DNA from 3 places in the Bordetella genomosp. 9 genome. Region 3 is predicted to be linked to each of the others. Evidence: predicted binding sites of a transcription regulator. Region 3 holds the regulator's gene; each other region holds the start of a gene.
What was found. The regulator HrcA, encoded in region 3, represses chaperone genes, less so after heat shock. The targets are predictions, from matches to a motif close to TTAGCACTCNNNNNNNNNGAGTGCTAA.
Positions count from the first base shown of each region.

Region 1 (3,276 bases), 1.6 Mb from region 3:
AACTTTGGCCACCCAATGGTTCGCGTAGGCACCCCCGTGGGAGCCGCTTACCGTGCCGTCAACAATTATGGCGACGACCTTATCTGTGCTGACGTACACCCCGCCCGCGTCTCGATTCTCGGGCCGGCCCCGTCCTCGTCTAGTTCGCCACTCGTTTATGCCAAGGTTTGGGATCTGCCACATCAAGCACCCAGTGCCACAATTGAATCGATCACGCCATATAAGTACTTTTCTTGTTCGACGTTTCCACGAGCGCAGCTCTGGATTGCGTGATCCATACTGGGATGCTCCAGCAAGCGGCGTAAGGCACTGGACACGTAGTTCCTCAAATCCGCTGGCGCTTGCGCCATTTCGTTAACCAACGCTTCGCGCCCATCGCACAAATTGAGAATGTCCTCAACGTCCTGGCTGCCCAATGGGTCATTGTTGCCGCGACCGCTGTAGGCCTCCAACTTGGTGGCAACGAAGTATGGTGGCGTTACGAGCCGGATCACTATGTCGTCGCCGATGGCATAGGGCTCCGCCGTCGACAGCGCTTGCGAATACCAGCGATTGGAGAATCCGAGCAATCGAGCATCGTCTGGCATGAAATCAACGCGCAGCTCGCCGAGTTGCAATGCGCAAATAGGAGCATCGCCGGATAGTATGTCCTTGAAACCTTTAGAGCGCAGTTGGTTCTGCACTTCTGCCCACTCGGCGTAGCCTACGACATGGATAATGAGATCGACATCCTTGGTATGGCGCACCTGCTCGCGAGAAAAATCGTCCGTGATCAACAGGCCGGTCGTGCAGCCACCCACAAACGCCACTTTGCCTAGAAGTTCCGGTCCCAATGCTCCGGCCACATGCCGAATCATGCGTTTATGTACCTCGGCCTCAGACACGCGGTGGCTCCAACATACGGTTTAGAACATCGATTGCGATACTTCTCTCGCGGGCTTGCCCAATTCGAATCGCATCCGTGAGGGCCAACAGACTGTAAAGCATGGAGTCCTTCTTTACGGCCAACGGCACAGTTTTATATATAGGCTCCAACGCCTGCCCTTTTGTCTTGCCGCGAGGATCCGGCCAGACTAGTGGCATCTCACCACCAGACAACACTGTCTCGGCCAACACAGGCGCCGCCCAGGCGGTGGCAATGCCACGAGTCAACGGCCCAATGGAAGCCGGAAACACGTATCTCAAGCCATATACGAGGAATTCCGCCAACGCTGTCGTGTTGGCTTTGGGCAGACCAGTCAAGCGGTCGGGCTTGGCCAAGCCGCTTTTATAGCAACGAGCGAGCGAGAGGCTCACCTGGGACTTGCTGATTCCAGTCATCTCCGCTAACGGTCGTATGCCGTACTGAGCCGCGCTCGAGTGCTCATGTGTCGCCAATGGACGTAGATGCAGGTGGTCCAGATCCTCCAACCCGCTGGCGGCAACCTCCAACGTCGGCGCAGTCTCCTCGGTTTCCCAATCTTGCCAGCGGCTGTCCAAATATTTGTCGCCGGTGCGATCGCTTTTGGACAAGCTCACCAACTTCAGGAGCAGCAAAACGTCTTGACTTTTCATTTTCGTTCGCGGTCGGCTGTCCCCGTTCCTAGGACAAGGGACAACTGTGCCGAACGCCAGCATAAATGTCAAGATCATCGCCGCAGACCGCCCCACGTACCGGAATTCCGAGAACACGGGGCAACATCGCGCCAATCCTCCCCCAGACTTGTAACAGCCCCACCCCTCCCCCTTGAACCCCGCCCAACCGCCCCTATAATTAGCACTCACCGCCGGCGAGTGCTAACACCCCTCCCCCGGGCGGTTCTGTGAGACAACCCTCTACCGTATCGAACTACAGGAGTTCTTCATGGCCCTGCGTCCTCTGAATGATCGCGTGATCATCAAGCGTCTGGACAACGAGCGCAAAACCGCCTCGGGCATCGTCATCCCCGACAGCGCGGCCGAAAAACCCGACCAGGGCGAAGTGATCGCTGTCGGTCCCGGCAAGCGCACGGAAGACGGCAAGGTTCTGCCCGTTGACCTGAAGGCTGGCGACAAGGTGCTCTTCGGTAAATACTCCGGCCAGACCGTGAAGGTCGATGGCGAAGAGCTGCTCGTCATCCGCGAGGAAGAAATCCTCGCCGTGATCCAGTAATTCCCCGACACCGTACCGAATTCCAGTAAGGAACTACTATGGCTGCCAAGCAAGTCCTGTTCAGCGATGACGCCCGCGTGCGTATCGTCCGCGGCGTGAACGTCCTCGCCAACGCTGTGAAAACCACCCTCGGCCCCAAGGGCCGCAACGTCGTGCTCGAGCGCTCCTTCGGCGCCCCGACCGTGACCAAGGACGGCGTGTCCGTCGCCAAGGAAATCGAACTGAAGGACAAGTTCGAGAACATCGGCGCGCAACTGGTCAAGGACGTTGCCTCCAAGACCTCCGACAACGCCGGTGACGGCACCACGACCGCGACCGTGCTGGCCCAGGCCATCGTTCAGGAAGGCCTGAAGTACGTTGCCGCCGGCTTCAACCCCATCGACCTGAAGCGCGGTATTGACAAGGCTGTCGCCGCTGCCGTGGAAGAGCTGAAGAAGCTGAGCAAGCCGGTCACGACCAGCAAGGAAATCGCCCAGGTGGGCTCGATCTCGGCCAACAGCGACCAGTCGATCGGCCAGATCATCGCCGACGCGATGGACAAGGTCGGCAAGGAAGGCGTCATCACCGTCGAAGACGGCAAGTCGCTGGAAAACGAGCTGGACGTGGTCGAAGGCATGCAGTTCGACCGCGGCTACCTGTCGCCCTACTTCATCAACAACCCCGACAAGCAAGTCGCCGCGCTGGACGATCCCTTCGTCCTGATCTACGACAAGAAGATCAGCAACATCCGCGACCTGCTGCCCGTGCTGGAGCAAGTCGCCAAGTCGAGCCGTCCGCTGCTGATCATCGCTGAAGACGTCGAAGGCGAAGCGCTGGCCACCCTGGTGGTGAACAACATCCGTGGCATCCTGAAGACCACCGCCGTCAAGGCGCCCGGCTTCGGCGATCGCCGCAAGGCCATGCTGGAAGACATCGCCATCCTGACGGGCGGCGTGGTCATCTCCGAAGAAACCGGCATGTCGCTGGAAAAGGCCACCCTGCAGGACCTGGGCCAGGCCAAGCGCATCGAAGTGGGCAAGGAAAACACCACCATCATCGACGGCGCCGGCGACACCAAGTCGATCGAAGCCCGCGTCAAGCAAATCCGCGTCCAGATCGAGGAAGCCACCTCGGACTACGACCGTGAGAAGCTGCAAGAGCGCGTG
Region 1 covers NZ_CP021109.1:592,840-596,115, reverse strand. The annotation lists gene CAL13_RS02795 (hypothetical protein) at 183-884, opposite strand; gene CAL13_RS02790 (hypothetical protein) at 877-1,554, opposite strand; gene groES (co-chaperone GroES) at 1,844-2,131, shown strand; gene groL (chaperonin GroEL) at 2,170-3,276, shown strand, end outside.
Region 1: a site for HrcA is predicted at 1,754-1,780, ahead of groES (co-chaperone GroES). Genes of this name have one in related genera too.

Region 2 (3,276 bases), 1.1 Mb from region 3:
GCCTGACACCAGTCCGCGCGGCGCGGGCGTTCCGGGCGAGGACCAGGACTGGGATCTGGGCACCGGCGCGGGCTTCTATCTGGACGCGACGCAGCCGCCCTGGTCCCGCCATTACCGCATGGAATCGTATGTGGTGGGGGAGCTGGCCGCGCTGGCGACGTCGGAGTTGGGCGCGGCGCCCGGCCGCCTGGGCATCTGCGGTCACTCGATGGGCGGCCATGGCGCGCTGGTCCTGGCCTTGCGCCACCCCGGCCGATTCCGCTCGGTGTCCGCCTTCGCGCCGATCGCGGCCCCGATCCGGGCCGCGTGGGGCCAGAAGGCCTTCGCCAACTATCTGGGGCCGGACCAGGGCGCGTGGGCCGGGTACGACGCGAGCGCGCTGATGGCGTCGCGGCGCGCGCCCTATCCCGATGGCATTCTGGTTGACCAGGGCCTGTCGGACCGTTTCCTGGATCAGCAGCTTTATCCGGATGCCTTCGAAGCTGCGTGCGCCCAGGCCGGCCAGCCGCTGGAGCTGCGCCGTCACGCCGGCTACGACCATGGCTATTACTTCATCGCGACGTTCATGGAAGACCATATCCGCTTCCATGCCCAGCGCTTGTCGTCCACGCCGGAGTCCCCTGCCTGAGCCGGCCTGTCGGACGGCCGGGGCTTGACGGCCTCTATATACTGAAAAGATAGCGGCGGCCTGTTAACGCTAGAAGGAGACAGGGCATTGACCGAAGACGTGGCTCCGTCCATGTGGATCGCCGTGGCGACCATCGTCGTACTGCTTGCCGGCTTCGGGCTGTTCCTGGGCAAGGGCGGACCGCGCGACGCCAGGGGCCGCCGCCATTTCCGGCTGCGGCCGGTACGTCGCCTGGTCGGCCTGCTTCTTCTGGCGCTGGCCTGCGTGTCGGGGATGTTCGCCGCGACCCTGTACCAGTTTTTCCGCCTGACGGCGGACGCCCCGATCGCACGCGTCGTGCTAAGGCAGGAAGGGCCACGGCAATTCATGGCGACGGCCGAACTGCCGGGCAGGGCGCCGGAAGATTTCGCGCTGCGAGGCGACGAATGGCAGATCGACGCCAGGGTGGTGCGATGGCGGCTGCCCGCGCTGCTCGCAGGATTACCGCCGCTGTACCGCCTGGAACGGCTGGCGGGACGGTATTCCGACCCCGCAGCGGAACTCTCGGCCCCGCGCACGGTATATGCGTTGGGACCGGCGGGCACGCCAGACCTGGGACGGCTGAAGCAGCGGTTCCCGAATTGGCTGCCCTTCGTGGACGTTCAGTACGGCAGCGCGGCTTATATGCCGATGTTCGATGGCGCGCGCTACCGCGTCTTCCTGGATGCGCGCGGCGCGCTGTTCATCCGTCCCGACGATCCGGCGACGGCGGACGGGCTGAAGCAGCGGGGCTGGTAGCCGCCAGGACGTCCCGGGCAGCGGAAAGACGACGGCCGAAACCCGGCAACCGATTGTTTTTCCGCGAAAATTTTTGAACTTCCTACACATGTTAGGGTCGAATTAGCACTCCCTTCTTTAGAGTGCTAACATCCTTTCATGCGTTCTCAAATCAGCGGTTTCCTGGAGCACAACACCATGAAACGACCCAGTTCCTCGTTGACCGTTTCCGGCAACGCGCTCGCCCTGGCCATTTCCAATCCGGGCGCGCTGGGGACGATCGACGCATACATTTCCGCAGTCAACCGCCTGCCGGTTCTGTCGGCCGAACAGGAAATCGACCTGGGCCGCCGGCTGCGCGACCACGGCGACCTGGATGCGGCCCGTCAACTGGTGCTGTCGCACTTGCGCCTGGTTGTCTCCGTTGCCCGCCAGTACCTGGGCTATGGCCTGCCGCACGCCGACCTGATCCAGGAAGGCAACGTGGGCCTGATGAAGGCCGTCAAGCGTTTCGACCCCGAACGCGGGGTCCGTCTGGTGTCCTTCGCCGTTCACTGGATCAAGGCGGAAATTCATGAGTACATCGTGCGCAACTGGCGGCTGGTGAAGGTCGCCACCACCAAGGCGCAGCGCAAGCTGTTCTTCAATCTGCGCAGCATGCGGCCAGATGGCAAGACGCTCGACTCCGAGCAGGTGGACGAAATCGCGCGCGAGTTGAACGTGCGCCGCGAGGATGTCAGCGAAATGGAAGTCCGGCTGTCCGGCCGCGACATGTCGCTGGAATCCCAGGACGACGACGAAGACGCCTACGCACCCATCGCGTATTTGTCCGACGAAGGCCGTCAGGAGCCCACGCGCGTCCTTGAACGCAAGGCCAACGACGCCATGCAGAGTGAAGGGCTGAGCAGTGCGCTCGAAGCCCTGGACCCGCGCTCGCGCCACATCATCGAAGCGCGCTGGCTGCAGGACGATGGCGGCGCTACGTTGCACGAGCTGGCGCAGGAATATGGCATCTCCGCCGAACGCGTCCGTCAGATCGAAGCCGCCGCTCTGAAGAAGATGCGAGGATCGCTCAGCGCCTGAAATCGCGGCGCGCGGCCGGTCGCCGCGCCGTACTGCCCCCGGTCTTCGGGAAAATTACATTCAGTGACAAGTCTCGGCAAAAATTGCACAAGGCCGAGGAAACTAATCCACCGCGGCGCAGCCTAATCCATGACCACGCGACGCGGCGCAATGCCCGGCGCGCGGTTGGTCGCCTGTCTCGGCTTCTCCTCTTTCCCCTCCCCTATGAGACAGGTGTTTGACGGGGCACCGCCGGTGCCCCGTTTTTTTATGCCCGTCTGCCCCCAGGAACGGCGTGCGCCGAAGAGGCGTGCGGCCGCATCTAAACGATCCTGCTTTCCTCCGGCTGCGCCCATTCGGCGAGCATGCCCTGCCATAGCGCGGGTTCCAAGCGGCGGACGCCGGTGGCGACCGAGCCGTCGGGATACAGCTTCAGCCAGCGGTAGCCGGGCGGTTGCGGGTCCAGGCGATGCCGGCCGTCGCGGATGGCGAACTGGAAGCAGGTGGAGGGTGTCGCCAGCATGCGCATGCTTCCTCGCCGGCGATCGAATTCCTGGTGTACGTGCCCCCAGAGCAAAAGCTTGGCATTGCGCCAGCGGGCCAGGTGGCGGAACAGTTCCGCGGCATTGTCCAGCATCATGGGATCGCGCCAATCGGCGCTGACCTGTACTGCATTGTGGTGCATGGCCACCAGCGCCGGGCGGCCGTTCGCCCCCGCCAGCGCGTCGTCGAGCAGATCGAATTGCGCGCGCTCGAGGTGTCCGGCGTTGGACGCGTCGGCGCGCGAGTCGAGCAGGATGACGCGCCATGCACCCACATCGGTCACCGGT
Region 2 covers NZ_CP021109.1:124,136-127,411, forward strand. The annotation lists gene fghA (S-formylglutathione hydrolase) at 1-628, shown strand, start outside; gene CAL13_RS00595 (hypothetical protein) at 716-1,405, shown strand; gene rpoH (RNA polymerase sigma factor RpoH) at 1,583-2,467, shown strand; gene CAL13_RS00605 (phosphodiesterase) at 2,769-3,276, opposite strand, start outside.
Region 2: a site for HrcA is predicted at 1,508-1,534, ahead of rpoH (RNA polymerase sigma factor RpoH). Genes of this name have one in related genera too.

Region 3 (3,276 bases):
CGCCGTTGATGAACGCCCGGCTGCGGCCCTGCGGATCGACCACGCGGCGAAGCACCAGTTCGTCCTCCGCCTCGATCTCGCGTTCGGCGAGCCAGTCGCGCAAGGCGTCCGGAGTATCGAATACCGCGCTGATGTCGGCGCGCGACGCGCCTTCGCGCAGGACGGCCGCGTCGGCGCGTTCGCCGAGCGTCAGGGCAAGCGCGTCGATCAGAATCGATTTGCCGGCGCCGGTTTCGCCGGAAAACACCGTGAATCCCGGGCCGAAGCGAATGTCGGCCTTCTCCACGATCACGAAATCCCGGATATGAAGCGTGCGCAGCATGGCGGCGTCATTCTCCGGCGTCGGAGGCCTGCGGCATCAGATTCCAATGAAGCTTGCGGCGCAGGGTCGTCAGGAAGCTGTAGCCCTCGGGGTGCAGGAAGCGGATGGTGTGGGGCGCGCGGCGCACCACGATGCGATCGCCGGGTTGCAGGTCGGACCACGTTTGCATATCGAAGTGGCAGGACGCGCCGTGTTCGACGCGGCCCATGCCCGTCAAGGTCATGGTGAGTTCGCCGGTGTCGGGAATGACGATCGGCCGGTTCGAAAGCGTTTGCGGCGCCACCGGCACCAGCACCATCGCCGTCAGGCCCGGGTGCAGGATGGGGCCGTTGGCCGACAGCGCGTAGGCCGTGGAGCCGGTCGGCGTGGCGACGATGAGCCCGTCCGCGCGCTGCGTGTACATGAAGCTGCCGTCCAGCTCGACGCGAACCTCGATCATGCCGCCGCGTCCGGCGCGGTTGAGCACCACGTCGTTCAGCGCGGACGCGGAAAACATCTGCTGGTCCCCGCGCCAGATGCTGCCTTCCAGCAGCATGCGGTCTTCAGCCTTGAAGTTGCCTTCCAGCACGCGGGCCAGGGCGTTCTGGGCGTCGTGCAGCGGAATGTCGGTGATGAATCCCAGGCGGCCGTGGTTCACCCCGATCAGCGGCACGCCGTGCGGCGCCAGGTAGCGCGCGGCCCCCAGCATGGTGCCGTCTCCGCCCATCACCACCGCAAGGCTGGCGCGCTGGCCGATTTCGCTCAGCGAGGCGACGGGGAATTCCGTCAGGCCGGTATTGTGGGAGGTGTCCGTCTCGATCAGCACGCCGCGGCCTTCCCCGGTCAGCATCTGGGCCAAGGCGCGTAGCGGGGCGTCCAGGCCAGTATCCTGGTGCCGACCGATCAGGGCGACGGTGGGAAAAAGCATGCTTGCAACAGGCGTCCGGTAAGAGTTTGAGCTAGGATTAAACGATTATATGGGGCCATATTTCGCTTTGCCGGACAAAATTGCCACCGTTGCAAAAAAGATTCCATAAAATAGCGACATGGACGACCGCGCACGCGCATTGCTCAAGGCGTTGATCGAACGCTATATCGCCGACGGCCAGCCGGTCGGCTCGCGCACGCTTTCCAAAGTCTTCGACCTGTCGCCGGCCACCATCCGCAATGTGATGGCGGATCTGGAGGAGTCGGGGCTCATCCAGAGCCCGCATACGTCGGCCGGCCGCATCCCCACGCCGCGCGGTTACCGCCTGTTCGTCGATTCGCTGCTGGCGGTCAAGAATTACGACATCCAGGCCGAGCACCTTCGCGAAAGCCTGCCCGCCGCGGAGCCGGCGCGCGCGGTCAATGCCGCGGCGGCCCTGCTGTCCAACCTCACCCAGTTCGCCGGCGTGGTGCTGACGCCGAAACGCGCGCAGGTGTTCCGCCAGATCGAGTTCATCCGTCTTTCCGAAAAGCGGGTTCTGCTGATCATCGTCACGCCGGACGGCGACGTGCAGAACCGTATCCTGTTCGTGCAGCGCGACTATGCCGAGCATGAGCTGATCGAGGCCGCGAACTTTTTCAACGTGCATTTCGCGGGCAAATCGTTCGACGCGGTTCGCCGCACCCTGGCGACGGAACTTGCCCAGTTGCGGGAGGACATTTCCCGCCTGATGCAGGCGGCTGTCGAGGCCGGCACCGAGGCTGTGGAAGACGGCGACGCGGTTGTGATCTCCGGCGAGCGCAAGCTCCTGGACGTGACCGATATCGCGTCCGATATGGACCGGCTGCGCAAGATGTTCGCGCTGTTCGAAAAGAAAACCGACCTGCTGCAGCTGCTTGACGTCTCCAGCCGCGCGCAGGGGGTGCAAATCTATATCGGCGGCGATTCGCAGCTGGTCCCGCTGGAAGAGGTCTCCGTCATCACGGCGCCTTACGGCGTGGACGGCAAAGTGGTCGGCACGCTAGGCGTGATCGGCCCGACGCGTATGTCCTACGAACGCGTCATTCCCATCGTCGACATTACGGCCCGCCTGCTGTCGAACGCCTTGAGTCATAACCATTAATCAAGCGGCACGGCCCTGTCGCGGGGGCGGCTGACGAGGTAATCCGCGTGTTCCTGCGTGCGTTCAAGTACTTGTGGCCCGAGCGTTTCCTGCCCGAACCCGAGCAGGCGGATCCTTTCGAGGAACAGACGACCGGTCCCGGCAAGACCGGCGTGCTCTTGGTCAACCTCGGCACGCCGCAGGCGCCCACCGCCCGCGAGATCCGCCGCTACCTGGCCGAATTCCTGTCCGACCCGCGCGTCATCGAGATTCCCCGCTACCTGTGGTGGCCGATCCTGCACGGGCTCGTGCTGACGCTCAGGCCCAAGAAGCTCGTGCCGCGATACCAGGGAATCTGGATGGACGAGGGCTCGCCGCTGATGGTCTACAGCCGCCGCCAGGCGCAGGGTGTCAGCCGCGCGCTGAGCGCCCGGGGTGTCCATGTCGAGGTTGAGCTGGGCATGCGCTACGGCCAGCCTTCGGTGGCGGAGGCGGTGACCGCCCTGCGGCGGCGCGGCTGCGAACGGATACTGGTGATGCCGCTGTATCCGCAATACGCGGCCAGCACCACAGCTACCGCCGTGGACGCCGTCGCGGCCTACGCCGCCCGGCTGCGCGACCAGCCGGAATTGCGCTTCGTCAAGCGCTTCCACGACGACGGCGGCTATCTGGCGGCCGTGGTGGGGCGGATCGAACGCTATTGGGCGGAGCATGGGCGGCCCCAGAAATTGGTCATGAGTTTTCACGGCCTGCCCAGATATTCGGTGGAACTGGGAGACCCGTATTACCAGGACTGCCTGCGCACCGGGCGCCTGCTCCGCGAACGTTTGGGCCTGATGCCCGAGCAGGCGGCGGTGACCTTCCAGAGCCGCTTCGGCACCGCAAGATGGCTGGAACCCTATACCGCGCCGACGCTTATCCAGCTGGCCCAGGAAGGGGTGACGG
Region 3 covers NZ_CP021109.1:3,591,363-3,594,638, reverse strand. The annotation lists gene recN (DNA repair protein RecN) at 1-322, opposite strand, end outside; gene CAL13_RS16500 (NAD kinase) at 330-1,229, opposite strand; gene hrcA (heat-inducible transcriptional repressor HrcA) at 1,348-2,352, shown strand; gene hemH (ferrochelatase) at 2,400-3,276, shown strand, end outside.